Regions from separate parts of the Kitasatospora sp. NPDC096128 genome, predicted to be linked through region 2. Evidence: riboswitches for the same ligand, from Rfam matches in the RefSeq annotation. Region 2 holds a riboswitch; each other region holds the start of a gene.
What was found. Region 2 has a riboswitch for magnesium ahead of ABTY61_RS30960 (NRAMP family divalent metal transporter). Riboswitches for the same ligand answer to the same signal wherever they lie in the genome.

Region 1 (5,604 bases), on a different contig from region 2:
CCGGCGAAGCCGCTGAGCGCCAGGGTGAGGGCGTCACCCTTCGACTGGTAGCCGCGCTCGACGGTCAGCTCGGCGTAGTGGTCCAGCCGGGCGGCGGCGGCCGCGGCCCGCTGCTGGGCCTTGCGGTCGGGCGGGGTGGCCGGGCGCCAGACCGCGCCCTGGGGCGCCGAGGTGAGGCCGAGCTTGGCCAGCGCCGTGGTCGGCATCAGGCCCTGGGCGTAGCGGGCGGCGTCCGGGTTGTCGACCAGCACCGCGTCCACCGGGACTTCCTGGAGGTCGGGCTTGGGAATCTGCCCGGGCTGCAGCGGGGCGCCGCCACCCCCGCGCAGCAGCATGACGGCCTTGCCGTCGGCGCCGATCAGCGACCGGTCGAAGACCAGCAGCCTCCCGGCGGCCAGCGCCTGCTCGGCCGCCGGGTCGCGGACGTCGAACAGGTTGTGCAGCACGGTGGCGTCGCCGGTGGCGAGGTGCGGGTTCCCCTCGAGCCGGCGCAGCTCCACCGCGCCCTTGAGGGTGACGGTGCTGGCGCAGTTGTCGCAGAACTTGTAGACGGCCTGGCCGAGTTCGGCGCGCGGGCCGAGTCCGGCGAGCTGCTTCTCCACCTCGGCCGGCAGCTGGGCGCTCTGCGGCCCGTCGCTGTGGGTGATCAGCTGGACGGCGCCGTACGGGGCCTCCGGCCGGTAGTCGCGCCGGCTCTCGGCGTCGGTGCTGGTGCTGTACACCCCGATGGCGACGGCTCCGGCGACGGCGGCCATCACCGCGGCGACGGCCGGTGCGGTGCGCGAGCGGTTGCGGGCGGAGTCCCGGAGCGCCAGCCGGGGGCCGAGCGGCAGCCGTCCGGCGAACCGGCCGAACAGGGCGATCAGGACGGGGGTGCAGGCGAGCAGGCCGAGTTCGGCGGTGACGGAGCCGCCCAGCACGGTGAGGGTGCGGGCGTCGTAGGTGCTGACCACGGGCAGGCCGCGCTGGACGGCGCCCGCGCCGTACATCGCGAGCACGCCGCCGCCGAGGAGCAGCACCACGCCGCCCACGGTGACCAGGCGGTTGGGCGCCCGGACGGAGTCCCGCCCGGTGAGGCCGGCGGTGACGCTGCGCCGGGCGGCCTGCCAGGCCGGCAGGGCGGCCGCGAGCAGCGCGGTGAGCAGGCCGATGCCGGCGATCGCGGGCAGGTCCAGCGGGGAGAGGGCGAAGTGGCCGAAGCGGGCGCCGCCGACCTCCTCGATCACCGGTCGCAGGGCGGCGACCAGGCCGGTGCCGACCGCCACGCCGAGCGCGGCACCGGCCAGGCCGAGCACCAGGCCGCCGCCGAGCACGACCGCGCCGATGTGGGTGCGCCGGCCGCCCGCGGCGCCGAGCAGGGCGAGCTGGCGGCGGGAGCGGCGGGCGCCGACCGCGAAGGCGGGCCCGGCGAGCAGGGCGACCTCCAGCAGCGCCATGCCGGTGACGGTGGCGACGACGACCTTGGTGGTGTTGCCGCCGGCGGGGTCGCGGTAGACGGCCGAGTCCCGGTAGTAGGGGACGGCGCCGGAGGGCGGCGGGTCGAGCGCGACGGCGCGCGCGGTGAGGGTGTAGCCGTGGGCGTTGAACGACTGGACCGCGGCCCAGTCGAGGGCGGCCCCGCCCGGGAGGTGCACCAGCCAGGAGCTGTGGCCGTTGCGGCCCGGCTCGGGGGCGGGCTGTCCGGGCTCCGCCGCGGCGGCCAGCTGGTCGAGCAACTCGCCCGGCCGGGCGACGAGTTCGACCCGCTTGAGGTCGTCCGGGTGCTCCACCAGTCCGGTGATGCGGAAGGTGGTCCGTTCCAGCCCCTGGACGGTGGTGTCGCTGCCGAGCCGGAGCCCGGAGTGGTCCAGGAAGGCCTGGGTGACGGCGATCTCGTGCGGCGCGCCGGGCGCGCGGCCCTCGACCAGGTCCATCCGGCCGCGCCAGACCGGGTCGCCCAGTTCGGCCTCGGTGGTGAGGGTGCGGACCAGGCCCTCGGGCGAGGTGGCGCCGGTCTCCGGACCGGTCCGGACGGGGGTGAGCGCGCTGCCGGGCGGCAGCAGCGAGCCGACCAGGACGGTCGGGTCGGTGCTCGCGCCCTTGAGCTGCTCGGGCGTGGGCTGCTGCCCGGGGCGGGCCCGGACGGCGAAGGCGCCGTCCTCGGCGACCGGGGCCTGTTCGACGGCCTGGCCCGGGCTGAGCGCGGTGACCAGCGCGTCCGCGCCGCCCACCACCCGCTCGACCCGTTCGGCGGGGGTCAGTTGCGTGCTGCGGTGGACCACGTCGGCGCCGGTGACGCCGAGCACGGGCAGCGCGATCATGGCCAGGATCAGGGCGCTGCGCCCCTTGGCCCGCAGGGCGTCGCGTCGGGCCATCCGCAGCGCGACCTTCCATGCTCCGAACCTCACCGGGCCACCTCACCCAGGGAGTTGGAGCGGTGGACGGCGGCCTGGCAGCCGGCGGAGCGGCGTCCGGCGCTCTCCGAGGCGACCGCGCCGTCCCGCAGGTGGACCACCCGGTCGGCCCAACTGGCGTGCGCGGCCTCGTGGGTGACCATCATGGCGGCGGCGCCGGCGTCGCAGCGGGCGCGGAGCACGGCGAGCACGGCTTCGCCGGTGGCGGAGTCGAGGGCGCCGGTGGGCTCGTCGGCGAGGACGAGGCGGCGCTCGCCGATCAGGGCGCGGGCGATGGCGACGCGCTGCTGCTGGCCGCCGGACATGTCGTCGGGGAAGCGGTCGGCGAGTTCGGGGATGCCGAGCTCCTCCAGGGCGGCGAGGGCCTCCCGGCGGGCGGCGCGGCCGGAGACGCCGTCGAGTTCGCGCGGCAGCGAGATGTTCTCGGCGGCGGTGAGCGCCGGGATCAGGTTGTAGTCCTGGAAGACGTAGCCGACGGAGCGCCGCCGCAGGTCGGCGAGCCTGCCCCGGCTGAGGCCGCCGAGGGTCACGCCCTCGACCAGCACCTCGCCGCCGCTGGGCAGGTCCAGTCCGCCGGCCAGGGTGAGCAGGGTCGACTTGCCGGAGCCGGAGAGCCCCATCACGGCGACGAACTCGCCGGCGTGGACGGTCAGGTCGACCTCGCGCAGGGCGTGCACCTCGGCGGCGCCGCGGCCGTGCACCCGGGAGACCCCGGCCAACTGCAGGACGGGCGCGGGTCGGCTCGGATCGATGTGGGACATGCTTCCCCCTCGTGAGCTGTTCAGCTGCATATGTCGGTGAACTATATATGCCGGGGAAGGGTGCACAAGGCGTCACGGTTTTGGTCAAGGTTCTACAAAGCTGTCGAAGATCAGCCGAAAAGGTGACACGGGCCCGGCGCGCCGGGTCTATGCTTTGGGAGGTTTGAAAAGGCACCTCGTTCGGTGAGGCGTCTTCACGGACACAGGCCACTGACCCGACGACGTCGAGAGACGCCCAGGTTCAGGACAGGTCTTCCCGAGTTAAGGGTTGACCCCAAGTGGCTTCCGGCCGATCCGGCTGGACACGCCGTGGAGTGCCAAAGCTCTGACGAGTTGGGGTGTACCGGTCCTCGATGGCCGGTGTGCTCCTTGCCGTGTCGTGATGCGGCGCACAGACGGTGCGCTCCCGACCGGGAGGAGGCGAGAGACATGGACTGCGATAGTCCGGGCCACAGTAGCCCCTACCTCCGCATGCTCTCGCACACCTCCGGCACGCGGTAACAACCTTCCCTGCGCGTTCACCCGGCGATTCGTCCTGCGCTCGACCATGCCTCGACGCACGCCGCCTGACGCACCGTCAGCATCCTCATGCCCGCACGGCCGCCGCCGCTCAGCGTCGCCGTACGGCGTGGATGCCGTGCGCCCGTGGGGAGGATTGCCGCTGCGTGCCCCCTGACGCCCCCTCAAGGTAGGGGGAGGGAGGCCCCCGCCATGACCAACGTGATGCTGGACCCGAAGGTTCAGACGGTCCCCACCGCCCCCGCCGCTCCCGCCGCCGCCAAGTCCGCCGTCCTGGACGACGCCCACGTCGGCGACATCAAGGGTGCGCTCGGCACCATCCGGCTCGACGACACCGCCCCCCGCAGCGGACTCTCCGCCCGGCTCAAGACCCTGCTGGCGATCGTCGGCCCCGGCCTGATCGTGATGGTCGGCGACAACGACGCCGGCGCCTTCTCCACCTACGGCCAGGCCGGCCAGAACTACGGCACCCAGCTGCTGTGGACCCTGCTCCTGCTGGTGCCCGTGCTGTACGTCAACCAGGAGATGGTGCTGCGGCTGGGCGCCGTCACCGGCGTCGGCCACGCCCGGCTGATCCTGGAGCGGTTCGGCAAGTTCTGGGGCGCGTTCAGCGTCATCGACCTGTTCCTGCTCAACGCCCTCACCCTGGTCACCGAGTTCATCGGCGTCACCATGGCGGCCGGGTACCTGGGCCTGCCCAAGGTCCTCTCCGTGGTCCTGGCGGCGGCGATCATCATCGCCTCGGCCTTCACCGGCTCCTTCCAGCGCTTCGAGCGGGTCGCCATCACGCTGTGCGTCGGCTCGCTGCTGCTGGTGCCGATCTACTTCATGGTCCACCCCAAGACCTCGCAGATGGCCCACGACTTCGTGACGCCGCAGATGCCCGGCGGCGCCGGCCAGCTCGCGGCCGTCATGATGGTCATCATCTCGATCGTGGGCACCACCGTCGCCCCCTGGCAGCTGTTCTTCCAGCAGTCGTACGTCATCGACAAGCGGATCACCCCGCGTTTCATGAAGTACGAGAAGGTCGACCTGTGGATCGGCATCGCGATCGTGATCATCGGTGCGGCCGCGCTGATCGGCCTCACGGCGGCGGCCTTCGCCGGCACCGACGGCTTCGGCCAGTTCTCCGACACCGCGGCCGTGGCCAAGGGCATCGAGGACAAGGCCGGCCACCTGGCGGGCGTGCTGTTCGCCATCGCGCTGCTGGACGCCTCGATCATCGGCGCCTTCGCCGTCTCGCTCTCCACCGCCTACGCGATCGGCGACGTCTTCGGCATCAAGCACTCCCTGCACCGCGGGGTCAAGGGCGCCAAGGGCTTCTACGCCGTCTACGCCGGCCTGGTCGCGGTCGCCGCGACGATCACCCTGCTGTCCAACGGCTACACCCAGGGCCTGATCACCCAGTTCGTCCAGGTGCTGGCCGGGGTGCTGCTGCCCTCCGCCACCGTCTTCCTGCTGCTGCTCTGCAACGACAAGGCCGTGCTCGGCCCCTGGGCCAACGGGCCCAGGACCAACGCCTTCACCTCGACGGTGGTCGGCGTGCTGGTGATGCTCTCGCTGATCCTCACCGCCTCGGTGGTCTGGCCGGACATCAGCTCGGGCGCGATCCTCTGGATCATGGCCGGGTGCGGCGTGGCGGGCGTGCTGGTCGCCGGGTACTTCTTCACCGCCGGCCGCACCGGCACCAAGGAGGACCCGATCGACCGCACCGGCCGGGAGAACTGGCGGATGCCCCCGCTGGAGACCCTGGGCCAGCCGGTCATGTCCACCGCCCGCAAGGTCGGCATGGGTGCCCTGCGCGCCTACCTGCTGATCGCGATGATCATGGTCATCATCAAGGTCGTCCAGACCGCGCTGAACCACTGAGCCGCCGAGCGGAACCCGTACGGACGGGTGGCGGGCAGCGGCCCGCCACCCGTCCGTTCCTT
Region 2 (5,604 bases):
GGGGATCTCGGCCATCTGCAGGACGTCGCCGTAGAAGGCGCGGAGCAGGGCCTCGCTGCCGGGGGGTGCGGAGAGCTGGACGTGGTCGAGGGCCGTGATCACTGCGGCTTCCTCTCGGAGGGGTCGGACGGGGTGGACGTGGCGTGCTGCCGGGCCGCGGTGACCAGCAGCCGGGCGGTCGGGGTGGGCAGGCCGAGGTGGTGGGCGATCCACTGGGGGTCGTGCCCGTGGGTGGCGAACACCCAGGCGGTGTAGAGCCGGTTGAGCCCGGGGGCGTCGGGACCGAGCAGGAGCGGGCGGACCTGCTCCATCGGGAAGCCCTCCAGCGAGCGGGCGCTGAACCACTGGGTGTCGTCGTCCCCGGCGGCGACCGCGACGGCGGCGGCCCGGTCGGCGGCCGGCCGGCCCGCCCGCTGCCGGCTGTGGGCCAGCAGCAGGGCGAGCAGCAGTCCGACGGCCGAGGCGCCGATGAGCACGCCGGAGAGGAAGAGCCGCAGCGGGGCGGGGGAGACGCCGAGGGCGGCGACCTGGAGGGCCAGGAGGAGCATGACGACGCAGAGCGCCGTACCTCGGCTCGTCCAGGGGAACAGGGCGGTTCTGGTCATGCGGTGTCCTCCTTCGGTGGTGTCGGCCGTGCTGCGGCGGTGCGGGCCTCAGGCGGCGCGGACCAGCCGGGGGTCGTACTTGTAGCCGATCTGCCGGACGGTGGCGATCGCCTCCCGGTGGCCGGGGCCGAGCTTGCGGCGGAGCCGGGCGATGTGGGTGGCGATGGTGCGGGTGTCGCCGGTGTCCGGCCGGCCCCAGACGGACTCCATCAGCTGGCGGCGGGAGTGCACCCGCAGCGGGTTGCCGACCAGGTGCGCGAGCAGTTCGAACTCCAGGTACGGCAGGGTGAGTTGCTGACCGTCGACGATGACGGTGCGCTGCTCGGAGTCGACCACCAGGCCGGGGTCCGGGCTGAGGGCGGGCGGTGTGGCGGGGACGGGCGGTGTGGCGGGGACGGGCCGCAGGACCGGGGCGGCGGCGGTGTGGTCCGAGAAGATGGCGTCGAGCCTGCGGTAGCGCACGGCCATGGCGGAAGCTCCTTCGTCGGGTCGAAGTGGTGGGAGGAGGGGAAAGGCCGGCCGGTCAGTGGCCCGGGTGCCAGGAGGCTTCCAGCCGGGCGGCGCCGTCGGGGCCGGTGACGGAGTGCCAGCTGGCCCGCAGCCGGGTCGGACGGCTGCTCGGCAGGGTCGTGGCCGGGGTGCCGACGGCGCGCAGGACGGTGTTGTCGAGCGGGCTGGTGGCCAGCCGTCGGCCCACCGCGGCGAGGGCGGCGCGCAGTCGGCCGGGGTCGGAGGAGGGAAGGGCGGGCTGGAACGCGGCAACGATGGACATGGCTGGTCACCTCCGTGACAAGGCAATGAATGGGAACAACTGCACCGATCGGTGCGGGAATTGACGAAAAATCAGGCGGCGGACGCGGCGGATGCGGGGCTCGCGGCGGTGGCCCGGTGACGGGCGGCGGCGTGGGCGAGCCGGTGCGCGGCGGCCGGCGGGAGGTCCGCGAAGGCGGCGAGCCAGGCCGGGCGGTGGCCCTGGCGGGCCAGCAGGTAGGCCAGGTGGACGCGGGGCTCGTACGCGGAGGCCGGAGTGTTGCGGGTGCCCGACTGGGGGCAGCTGCCGGGATCGTCGAGGCGATAGGCGCGCTCGACGCCGTCGTGGAGGGCGAGGCGGATGCTCGGGCAGCGGTGGAACGGGGTGGTGCGCATGGCCGTACTTCCTTCCTTCCCCGGGTGCGGGGCGGTCGAGGGTTCCGGGGCGGGCCGGGGGCGGCGGGCGGTCGTGCGCGGTGCCGCCCCCGGCGGCCGGTCAGCGGTTCGGCGTCAGTGGCTCAGGGCGGTCTGGACGATCTTGATGATGACCATGATCATCGCGACCAGCAGGTAGGAGCGCAGGGCGCCCATGCCGATCTTGCGGGCGGTGGACATGACCGGCTTCTCCAGGGTCTCCAGCGGGGGCATCCGCCAGTTCTCCCGGTCGGTGCGGTCGATCGGGTCCTCCTTGGTGCCCTTGCGGCCGAAGGTGAAGAAGTACCCGGCGACCAGGACGCCCGTCACCCCGCAGCCGGCCATGATCCAGAGGAGCGCGTCGGAGCTGATGTCCGGCCAGACCACGGCGGCGGTCAGGATCAGCGACAGCATGACCAGGATGCCGACCACGGCGGAGGTGAAGGCGTTGGTCTTGGGGCCGTTGCGCCACGGGCCGAGCACGGCCTTGTCGTTGCAGAGCAGCAGCAGGAAGACCGTCGCGGAGGGCAGCAGCACCCCGGCCAGCACCTGGACGAACTGGGTCATCAGACCCTGCAGGTAGTCGTTGGACAGCAGGGTGATGGCGGCGGCCACCACGACCACGCCGGCGTAGATGCCGTAGAAGCCCTTGGCGCCCTTGACCCCGCGGTGCAGCGAGTGCTTGATCCCGAAGACGTCGCCGATGGCGTAGGCGGTGGACAGCGACACCGCGAAGGCGCCGATGATCGAGGCGTCCAGCAGCGCGATGGCGAACAGCACACCGACCACGTGCCCGGCCTTGTCCTCCAGGCCCTTGGCGATCCCGGCCGCGTCGGTGAACTGGCCGAAGCCGTCGGTGCCGTCGAAGGCGGCGGCGCAGAAGCCCATCATGGCGGCGGCGCCGATGATCACGATGGCGATGCCGATCCACAGGTCGGCCTTCTCGTACTTCATGAAGCGCGGGGTGATGCGCTTGTCGATGACGTACGACTGCTGGAAGAACAGCTGCCAGGGGGCGACGGTGGTGCCCACGATGGAGACGATCAGCAGCATGACGGTCGCGAGCTCACCCGAGCCGCCCGGCATCTGCGGGACCACGAAGTCGTGGGCCATCTGCGAGGTCTTGGGGTGGACCATGAAGTAGATCGGCACCAGCAGCAGCGAGCCGACGCAGAGCGTGACGGCGACGCGCTCGAAGCGCTGGAAGGAGCCGGTGAACGCCGAGGCGATGATGACGGCCGCCGCTATCACGACCGAGGCGACCTTCGGCAGTCCGAGGTACCCGGCCGCGAGTGTCACGCCGATGAACTCGGTGACCAGGGTGAGCGCGTTCAGCAGGAACAGGTCGATGACGCTGAAGGCGCCCCAGAACTTGCCGAAGCGCTCCAGGATCAGCCGGGCGTGCCCGACACCGGTGACGGCGCCCAGGCGCAGCACCATCTCCTGGTTGACGTACAGCACCGGGATCAGCAGGGCCAGCGTCCACAGCAGCTGGGTGCCGTAGTTCTGCCCGGCGTTGCCGTAGGTGGAGAAGGCGCCGGCGTCGTTGTCGCCGACCATCACGATGAGGCCGGGGCCGACGATCGCGAGCAGGGTCTTGAGTCTCGCCGACAGACCGGTGCGTGGTGCGTCGTCATCGAGCTTGATGGTGCCGAGCGCACCCTTGATGTCGCCGACGTGGGCGTCGTCCAGGACGGCCGAACGCTGCGGCGGGATCTTGGAGTTGAGTGTGGCGTTGGTGGTCATGACGTTCCTCCCGTGGACCCCTGACAGGCGGGGTGGTGGGGGCGCGCAGCAGCAATTCCCCCTGCGTGAGGGCATGGCGCATCAGCGCGCGGCGGCGCGGGCCCGTGCGGGCACGGCGAAGCCGCGAGCGTGAGGTGATGCGTCGCCGGAGAGACGCGCAGGGGAGGTTGTTACCGCGTGCCGGAGGTGTACGAGGACAAGCGGGGATAGGGGCAACTGTGGCCCGGACTACTGCAATCCATGTCTCTCGCCTCCTCCCGGTCGACGCACCCCGTGGTGCGTGTCATCGACACGGCAAGGAGTTCGCCGACGCGCTACAGAGACGCCGGCTCACCCCAACTCGTCAGAGCTTTGGCACTCCACGGCGTGTCCAACCCGCTCGGGCCGGAAGCCACTTCGGATCAACCCTTAGGTCGGGAAGATCTGTCCTAACCCTGGGCGTCTCTCGACGTCGTCGGATCAGTGGCCTGTGTCCGTGAAGAAGCCTCACCGAACGAGGTGCCTTCTTCAAACCTCCAGAAGCATAGACCGGCCGGAGCGCGATACTTGCGTACTTGGTAGAACCTTTACCTTTTGCGAGGCGTGACGTCGGGCGTGACGTCGGGTGTGACGTCCGGTGTGCCGCCCGTCCGGGTGACGCGGGTTTGAGCAGCACGTGACGACGGAACGACTTCCCGCCGGATCCGTACCCGCACACGCAGCAGAGGGGTGGCATGGCTACCGCCGGCTCCCAGACCGCAGGCTCCCAGGGGGCTCCCCGGCAGGCGAGGGCGTTGGCGCTCGCCCGGCGCCCCAAGCTCTGGCTCTTCCCCGGCGTGCTGTGCGCCCTGGTGGCCGTGCTGCTCTCCCTGCTCTACCTGGGCGGCATCGTCAACCCGACCGGCCACCTGCACCGGCTGCCGATCGCCCTGGTGAACGCCGACCAGGCCCCGCCGCCGCCCGGCCAGCCGGTGAACCTCGGCACCCAGCTGACCCGCGCCGTGGTGGCCGGCACGCCCGGTGACACCGTCCACTGGCGGCAGACCGACGAGGCGGGCGCCCGCGACCTGCTCGCCACCGGCAAGGTCTACGGCGTACTGGTCGTCCCCGCCGACTTCACCGCCACCGTCTCCGCGCTCGCCACCGGCGGGGCCGTCAAGCGGCCCACCCTCACCGTCCTCACCAACCCCGGCCTGGGCAGCCTCGGCTCCTCGATCGCCGCCCAGACCGCCCAGAACGCCGCCCACCAGGCCTCGGTCGCGGCCGGCCGGCAGCTGCTGGCCGCCGTACCGGCCCAGGGCGGCCCGGGCGCCCAGGGGCCGGACACCGGCGCCACCGCCCGGCTGCTGCTCGCCGACCCGTTCGCCGTCACCACCCAGGTCGGCCACCCGATCGGCAGCCACAGCGGCCTCGGCCTGAGCGCCTTCTACTTCACCCTGCTCGCCGTGCTGACCGGCTTCATCGGCGGCAACATCATCCACAACGGCGTCGACGGCGCCCTCGGCTACAGCGACAGCGAGATCGGCCCCTGGCACACCCGCCGCCCGACCGTTCCGATCAGCCGCACCCAGACCCTGCTGCTCAAGATGCTGATGACCGCCGGGCTCATGCTGGTGACCACCTCGCTGGTGCTGCTCTGCACGGCCGGCGTCCTCGGCATGGACGCCCCGCACCAGGCGCTGCTGTGGGTGTTCGCCTACTGCGCCAGCCTCGCCGTCGGCCTCGGGGTGCAGGCCATCAACGCCGCGTTCGGCGGGATCGGGCAGCTGGTGTCCATGTTCGTGTTCATCGCGCTCGCCCTGCCGTCCTCCGGGGCGACCGTCCCGCTCCAGGCGGTGCCCGGCTTCTACCGCTTCCTCGCCGTCTTCGAACCGATGCGGCAGCTGAGCGACGGCATCCGGGCGATCCTGTTCTTCGACGCCCGCGCGGACGCCGGGCTGGCCCGAGGCTGGATCATGATCGCCGTCGGGGTGGTGCTGGCGCTGGCCTTCGGCTTCGGGATGACCCGCTACTACGACCGCAAGGGGCTGCACCGCTGGACGCCCCAGCCGTCGGAGTAGCCGGCCCCTGGGCCCCGGCGGCGGTCGGGCCCGGATGGCGTCCACCGGGT
Region 3 (5,604 bases), on a different contig from region 2:
GGTGCCCTGGAAGACGAACGCGGCGGTGGCCATGATGGCGGCGGCGCCCACCGTCACCACCGCGATGCCGATCCGCAGGTCGGCGCGGGCATAGCGGATCCAGCGCGGGGTGATCCGCTTGTCGACCACGTTGGACTGCTGGAAGAACAGCTGCCAGGGGGCGACGGTGGTCCCCACCACGGCGATGATCATCAGCAGCAGGGCCGAGTCGAGGCCGCCGGGGAACTGCGGCACGATGCCCGCCGCGGTCTCGTCCAGCTTCGGGTGCGCGAGCAGCGCCATCGGGAGCACGATCACGTTGAGGGCGATCAGCGCGAACAGGAACCGCTCCCAGCGCCGGAACGATCCGCCGGCCACGACGGCGAACAGCAGGACCGCCGCGAGCGGCACCGAGATGTACTGCGGGATGCCGAAGTGGTCCAGCGCCTGGGACACCCCGATGAACTCGGTGACCAGGGTGAGCGCATTGACCAGGAACAGGTCGCCGACGCTGAACATCCCCCAGAACCGGCCGAAGCGCTGGAAGATCAGCCGGGCGTGACCGACCCCGGTGACCGCACCGAGGCGGACCACCATCTCCTGGTTGACGTAGAGCACCGGGATCAGCAGGGCCAGTGTCCACAGCAGCTTCATGCCGTAGGTCTGGCCCGCCTGGGCGTACGTCGCCACGCCACCGGCGTCGTTGTCACCGACCATCACGATCAGGCCCGGGCCCATGATGACCAGCAGGGCCCTGATGCGCTGCCCCAGCGAACCGCGTCGGCCGGGGTCGTGCCGGCTGATCGTGCCGAGTGCGCCGACGATGTCACCGACGTGAGCGGTGTCCACCGTCGCCGCTGCGGCGGGCTCCGGCGTGGTCGTCGACTCACCGGGGCCGGGCACCCGGCTCGAGGCCGGTCGGGTGGCGTGGAAGGTCAACGCGCTTCTCCTCTGAGGGGTCTGGGCGGCCGTGTCGGCGCAGCGCTTCTGCGGCCGGGTACGGCCTCGGGCGGGGGTGCCGGGTCAGGCGAGCGCGTGCCGTTCGGCGTCGTCGTGCTCGTCGTCCAGGTGCCAGTGCAGGTCTCTGACGCCCGGCTCCAGCGAGAGGCGGGCGACCACCTGCTCCGACGCGCAGGCGGCGTCTCCGGTGATGGTGACGGTGGCGCGCAGGCTGGTGGTCTCCTCGCTCCCCCGGCCCGCGGCCGCGGCGGCCCCCGTACGGCGGGCGCGCAGCCCGGTGGGCGAGAGCCCGGAGGCGGCGAGGGCCTGGAGGAGGAGGGCCCGGATGTGGATCTCGGTGCCCCGCTCGCACTCCAGGTGGACGGTGGCGCGGGTGGTCGGGTCCGGGTCGCCGGCGCCGGCCGGGGCGTGGCCGCCGCCCGGGGAGATGCCGGCCGCCGGGGCGTGGTCGAGCAGGCGGGCGGCCGGCCGCAGGATCAGGTGGACGGCGAGCACGGTCAGGCTGCCGAGCACGGCCAGTTCGAACTTGCCGGAGCCGGCCAGCACCCCGACGGCGGCCGAACACCACAGCGTGGCGGCGGTGTTGAGGCCGCGCACGTCGGCGCCGTCGCGCAGGATCACGCCGCCGCCGAGGAAGCCCACGCCGGAGACGACGTAGGAGGCGACCCGGGTGGGGCTGCCGGTGTCGCCGACGGCCTCGCTGTACAGGACGAACAGGGTGGCGCCGGCGGCGACCAGGGCATTGGTGCGCAGGCCGGCCATCCGGGCCCGCCACTGGCGTTCCATGCCGATCAGTGCCCCGCAGGCCACGCCGGTGGCGAGGCGGATCACGAAGTCGACGGTGGTCAGGGCGTGCACGAGGCACCTCCTCGGGCGAGAGGCCGGCGGGCGGACGGGTTCGGGGCACACCACAGCGGCCCGCGGCGGCATGAGGCCGTGCGGAACCGAAGATGCGTCACATAGACGTGCAGGAAGGGCTGTTACCGCATGCCGGAGGCGTACGAGAGCATGCGGGAGCAGGGGCGACTATGGCCCGGACTGTCGCAGTCCATGTTCTCGCCTCCTCCCGGCCGGGGACGCACCGAGTGTGCGCCGCATCGACACGGCAAGGAGCGTCCCGGCGCGCGAAAGCGACCGGTACACCCCAACTCGTCAGAGCTTTGGCACTTCACGGCGTGATCCCCCTGGTGCGGGGGAAGCCACTTGGGATCAACCCTTAGGTCGGGAAGATCTGTCCTGAACCTGGGCGTCTCTCGACGTCGTCGGGTCAGTGGCCTGTGTCCGTGAAGACGCCTCACCGAACGAGGTGCCTGTTCAAACCTCGCCAAGCGTAGACCCTGTGGATCCGTGTGCCGACCACCTTTACTCAACCTTGACACCCGGGACCCGTACGAACGACGGCGGCGGCGGACAGCCTGCGCCATGACGGAAAGCCCTGATGACGCCCGGTTCGGATGGATCTGACGACGGATCGGACCAGGTCGACGTCCCCGTCGCCGACTGCCCTGATCCGGGCGGCAGGTTCGCCGGCCTGCACCGGGCCGGGCCGGGCCGACCCAAACCCGGCCGGGCGCGGCGGACTCGCGGTGGGCTACGGGAGACCTGTCGCCGTGCGGACGAGGTCGGCGACGGCTCTGGACCGGCTGTGCGGCGGCCAGGCGATCACCGTGGTGACCTTCGGCGCGTCCAGCACGGGCACGGCGGCGAGGTCACCGTGCAGTTGGGCCCGGCACGACTCCGGTGAGACCGCGCAGGCCCGGCCGAGCGCGATGAGCTGCAACAACTGCGCGTGGTCGCGGACTTGGGGACCGGGACCGGGCGGATAGCTGCCGTCGGGGCCGGGCCAGCGCGGCAGGGGCAGGCCCGGCAGCCCGGTGAGGTCGGCCAGGTGCAGATGGGCCCGGAGGGTGAGCGGATGCCCGGCCGGCAGCACCGCCACCTGGCCCTCCGTACCGAGCTCCTCGGTGTGCAGCCCGGCCGTCGAGTCGAACGGCCGGTGCAGCAGCGCCACATCGGCCCGGCCCTCGCGCAGGAACCGGCCCTGCTCGGCCGGGCCGCACAGGATGACCTCCACGGGGACCGCGCCCGGTTCGGCGGCGTACGCGTCGAGCAGTCTCGCCAGCAGTGCGCTGGACGCGTTGGCCTTCGTGACCAGGACCAGGCCGGGACCGCCGGTCGCGGGGAGCGCGGCGCGGCGGGTCCGGCGCTCGGCGGCGTCGACCGCCTCCAGCGCCGCCCGGCCCTCGACCAGCAGCACCGAGCCGGCCTCGGTCAGCCTGACGGTGCGGCTGGTCCGGTCCAGCAGCGCGGCCCCGAGCCGGCGTTCGAGCTGCTGGATCGCCCGTGACAGGGGCGGCTGTGCGATCCCCAGGCGCTGCGCGGCGCGCCCGAAGTGCAGCTCCTCAGCGACAGCGACGAAATACCGCAGTTCCCGGGTCTCCATGCGGCCACGCTACCCCTGATCGATACCCGCACGGTATCGGTGCCCACCCGATCGGTCTTGGACCTCCCCCCGTGGCCGGGAGCAGCATGGTTCCCATGAGCGAACGAACGATTGCGCTGGTCACCGGCGCGAACAAGGGAATCGGCTACGAGATCGCCGCGAGCCTGGGCGCCCTCGGCTGGAGCGTCGGCGTCGGCGCCCGCGACGACCAGCGCCGCCGGGCCGCGGTGGAGAAACTGCGCGCGGCCGGCGTCGACGCGTTCGGCGTCCCGCTGGACGTGACCGACGACGCCGGTGTGACCGCCGCCGCACAGCTGATCGAGGACCGGGCCGGGCGCCTCGACGTGCTCGTCAACAACGCCGCCATCACCGGCGGCATGCCGCAGGAGCCCACCCGGGTCGACCCCGCCATCATCCGAACGGTCGTGGAGACCAACGTGATCGGCGTCATCCGCGTCACCAACGCGATGCTGCCGCTGCTGCGCCGCTCCGCCTCGCCGCGAATCGTCAACATGTCCAGCAGTGTCGGCTCCCTCACCCGGCAGTCGGCGACCGTCGGCGAGCAGTCGATCGGTCCGGTGGCCGTGGCCTACGCGCCGTCGAAGACCTTCCTGAACGCCGTCACCCTCCAGTACGTCCGGGAACTGAGCGGCACGAACATCCTGATCAACGCCGCCTGCCCGGGCTACGTCGCGACCGACCTCAACGGCTTCCGCGGCGTTCGCACCCCCGAACAGGGCGCGGCGATCGCCGTCAAACTCGCCACCCTGCCCGACGACGGCCCGACCGGCCGGTTCTTCGAGGACGCCGGCCCGGTGCCCTGGTGACGGCCGCTCCCCGACGGCCGGGGGCCCGCACCGTCAGGGCGGTTTCCAGGGGCCCCCGGCCGTCGGGGCGGCTGCCCCCGTGCCCGCCGGTGCCGGCGGGGTTCATTCGGACCGCCCATGAGGTCCGGGCCGTTCGTCATGCTTCTCGCCTGCGGCCGGCGGTGACGGTCACGCGTGGGAGTGGTCGTGCTCCAGCTGGAGCGCGTACTCGTCCCAGGCGGGGAACGGGTCCTCGAACGCCGTCCAGACGTGCGGCCCGGCCGCGTGCTCGGCGCCGTCCAGCAGGCAGCGGGTGAGCGCGGCGCGCAGCTCGTCCGTGCGCAGGCCGGTGCCGATGAAGACCAGCTCCTGGCCGCTGTGCGGCTGCTCGTCGCCGAGGCCGGTCAGCGCTGTGGCGTCGGTCAGAGCGGCTGGATACGTCACCAGGGGCGTGGCCGGACGCAGGCCGGAGGGTTCGAAGCGGGCGACCGAACCGGCCTGGGACCACAGGCCGGTGACGGCCGGCCGGGAGGCCAGCCAGAAGAAGCCCTTCGAGCGCAGCACGGTGCCGAACTCCCCCGCGTCGAGCCGCTCGCTCACCAACTCCCAGAGCCGGCCGGGATGGAACGGCCGTTCGGCGCGGAAGACCAGGCTGGTGATGCCGTACTCCTCGGTCTCCGGCACGTGGTCGCCGTTGAGCTCGGCGACCCAGCCCGGAGCCTCCTGTGCCTTGGCCGGATCGAAGAGGCCGGTGCCCAGGAGTTCGGCGGGCGGGACCTTGCCGCCGGTCGCACGGACGATCCGGGCCGCCGGGTTGAGCCGGCCGAGTGTGGCGGCGAGCCGGTCGGCCTCCGCGGCCGTGACCAGGTCGGTCTTGTTCAGGACCAGGACGTCGGCGAACTCGACCTGGTCCATCAGCAGGTCGCTGACGGTGCGTTCGTCGTCCTCGTACTGGTCGAGGCCGCGCGCGGTCAGCTCGTCGCCGCCGCGCAGTTCGGGCAGGAAGTTCGCGGCGTCGACCACGGTGACCATGGTGTCCAGGCGGGCCACGTCGGCCAGGGTGGCGCCGTCGTCGCGGGCGAAGGCGAAGGTGGCCGCGACGGGCATCGGCTCGGAGATGCCGCTGGACTCGATCAGTAGGTAGTCGAAGCGCCCGGCCCGGGCGAGCCGGTCGACCTCCTCCAGCAGGTCGTCGCGCAGGGTGCAGCAGATGCAGCCGTTGGTCATCTCGACCAGGCGCTCCTCGGTCCGGGAGAGCGCGCCACCGCCCTCGCGGACCAGGGCGGCGTCGATGTTGACCTCGCTCATGTCGTTGACGATGACCGCGACCCGCAGGCCTTCCCGGTTGTTCAGCAGGTGGTTGAGCAGCGTGGTCTTGCCCGCGCCGAGGAACCCGGACAGCACGGTGACCGGGAG

Region 1: it holds a riboswitch for magnesium, as region 2 does, so the genes downstream of both, ABTY61_RS20350 (NRAMP family divalent metal transporter) here and ABTY61_RS30960 (NRAMP family divalent metal transporter) in region 2, are expected to answer to the same signal.
Region 3: it holds a riboswitch for magnesium, as region 2 does, so the genes downstream of both, ABTY61_RS32725 (MgtC/SapB family protein) here and ABTY61_RS30960 (NRAMP family divalent metal transporter) in region 2, are expected to answer to the same signal.

Annotation. Positions count from the first base shown of each region.
Region 1 is NZ_JBEOSP010000017.1:81,376-86,979, reverse strand. It holds gene ABTY61_RS20360 (FtsX-like permease family protein) at 1-2,387, opposite strand, end outside; gene ABTY61_RS20355 (ABC transporter ATP-binding protein) at 2,384-3,154, opposite strand; M-box (ykoK) riboswitch at 3,323-3,499, shown strand; gene ABTY61_RS20350 (NRAMP family divalent metal transporter) at 3,878-5,542, shown strand.
Region 2 is NZ_JBEOSP010000035.1:4,494-10,097, forward strand. It holds gene ABTY61_RS30935 (VOC family protein) at 1-102, opposite strand, end outside; gene ABTY61_RS30940 (hypothetical protein) at 99-605, opposite strand; gene ABTY61_RS30945 (winged helix-turn-helix domain-containing protein) at 654-1,073, opposite strand; gene ABTY61_RS30950 (hypothetical protein) at 1,129-1,377, opposite strand; gene ABTY61_RS30955 (hypothetical protein) at 1,449-1,751, opposite strand; gene ABTY61_RS30960 (NRAMP family divalent metal transporter) at 1,866-3,515, opposite strand; M-box (ykoK) riboswitch at 3,843-4,020, opposite strand; gene ABTY61_RS30965 (YhgE/Pip domain-containing protein) at 4,229-5,554, shown strand.
Region 3 is NZ_JBEOSP010000039.1:43,347-48,950, forward strand. It holds gene ABTY61_RS32720 (NRAMP family divalent metal transporter) at 1-918, opposite strand, end outside; gene ABTY61_RS32725 (MgtC/SapB family protein) at 1,003-1,797, opposite strand; M-box (ykoK) riboswitch at 2,076-2,252, opposite strand; gene ABTY61_RS32730 (LysR family transcriptional regulator) at 2,531-3,382, opposite strand; gene ABTY61_RS32735 (SDR family oxidoreductase) at 3,478-4,209, shown strand; gene ABTY61_RS32740 (GTP-binding protein) at 4,378-5,604, opposite strand, start outside.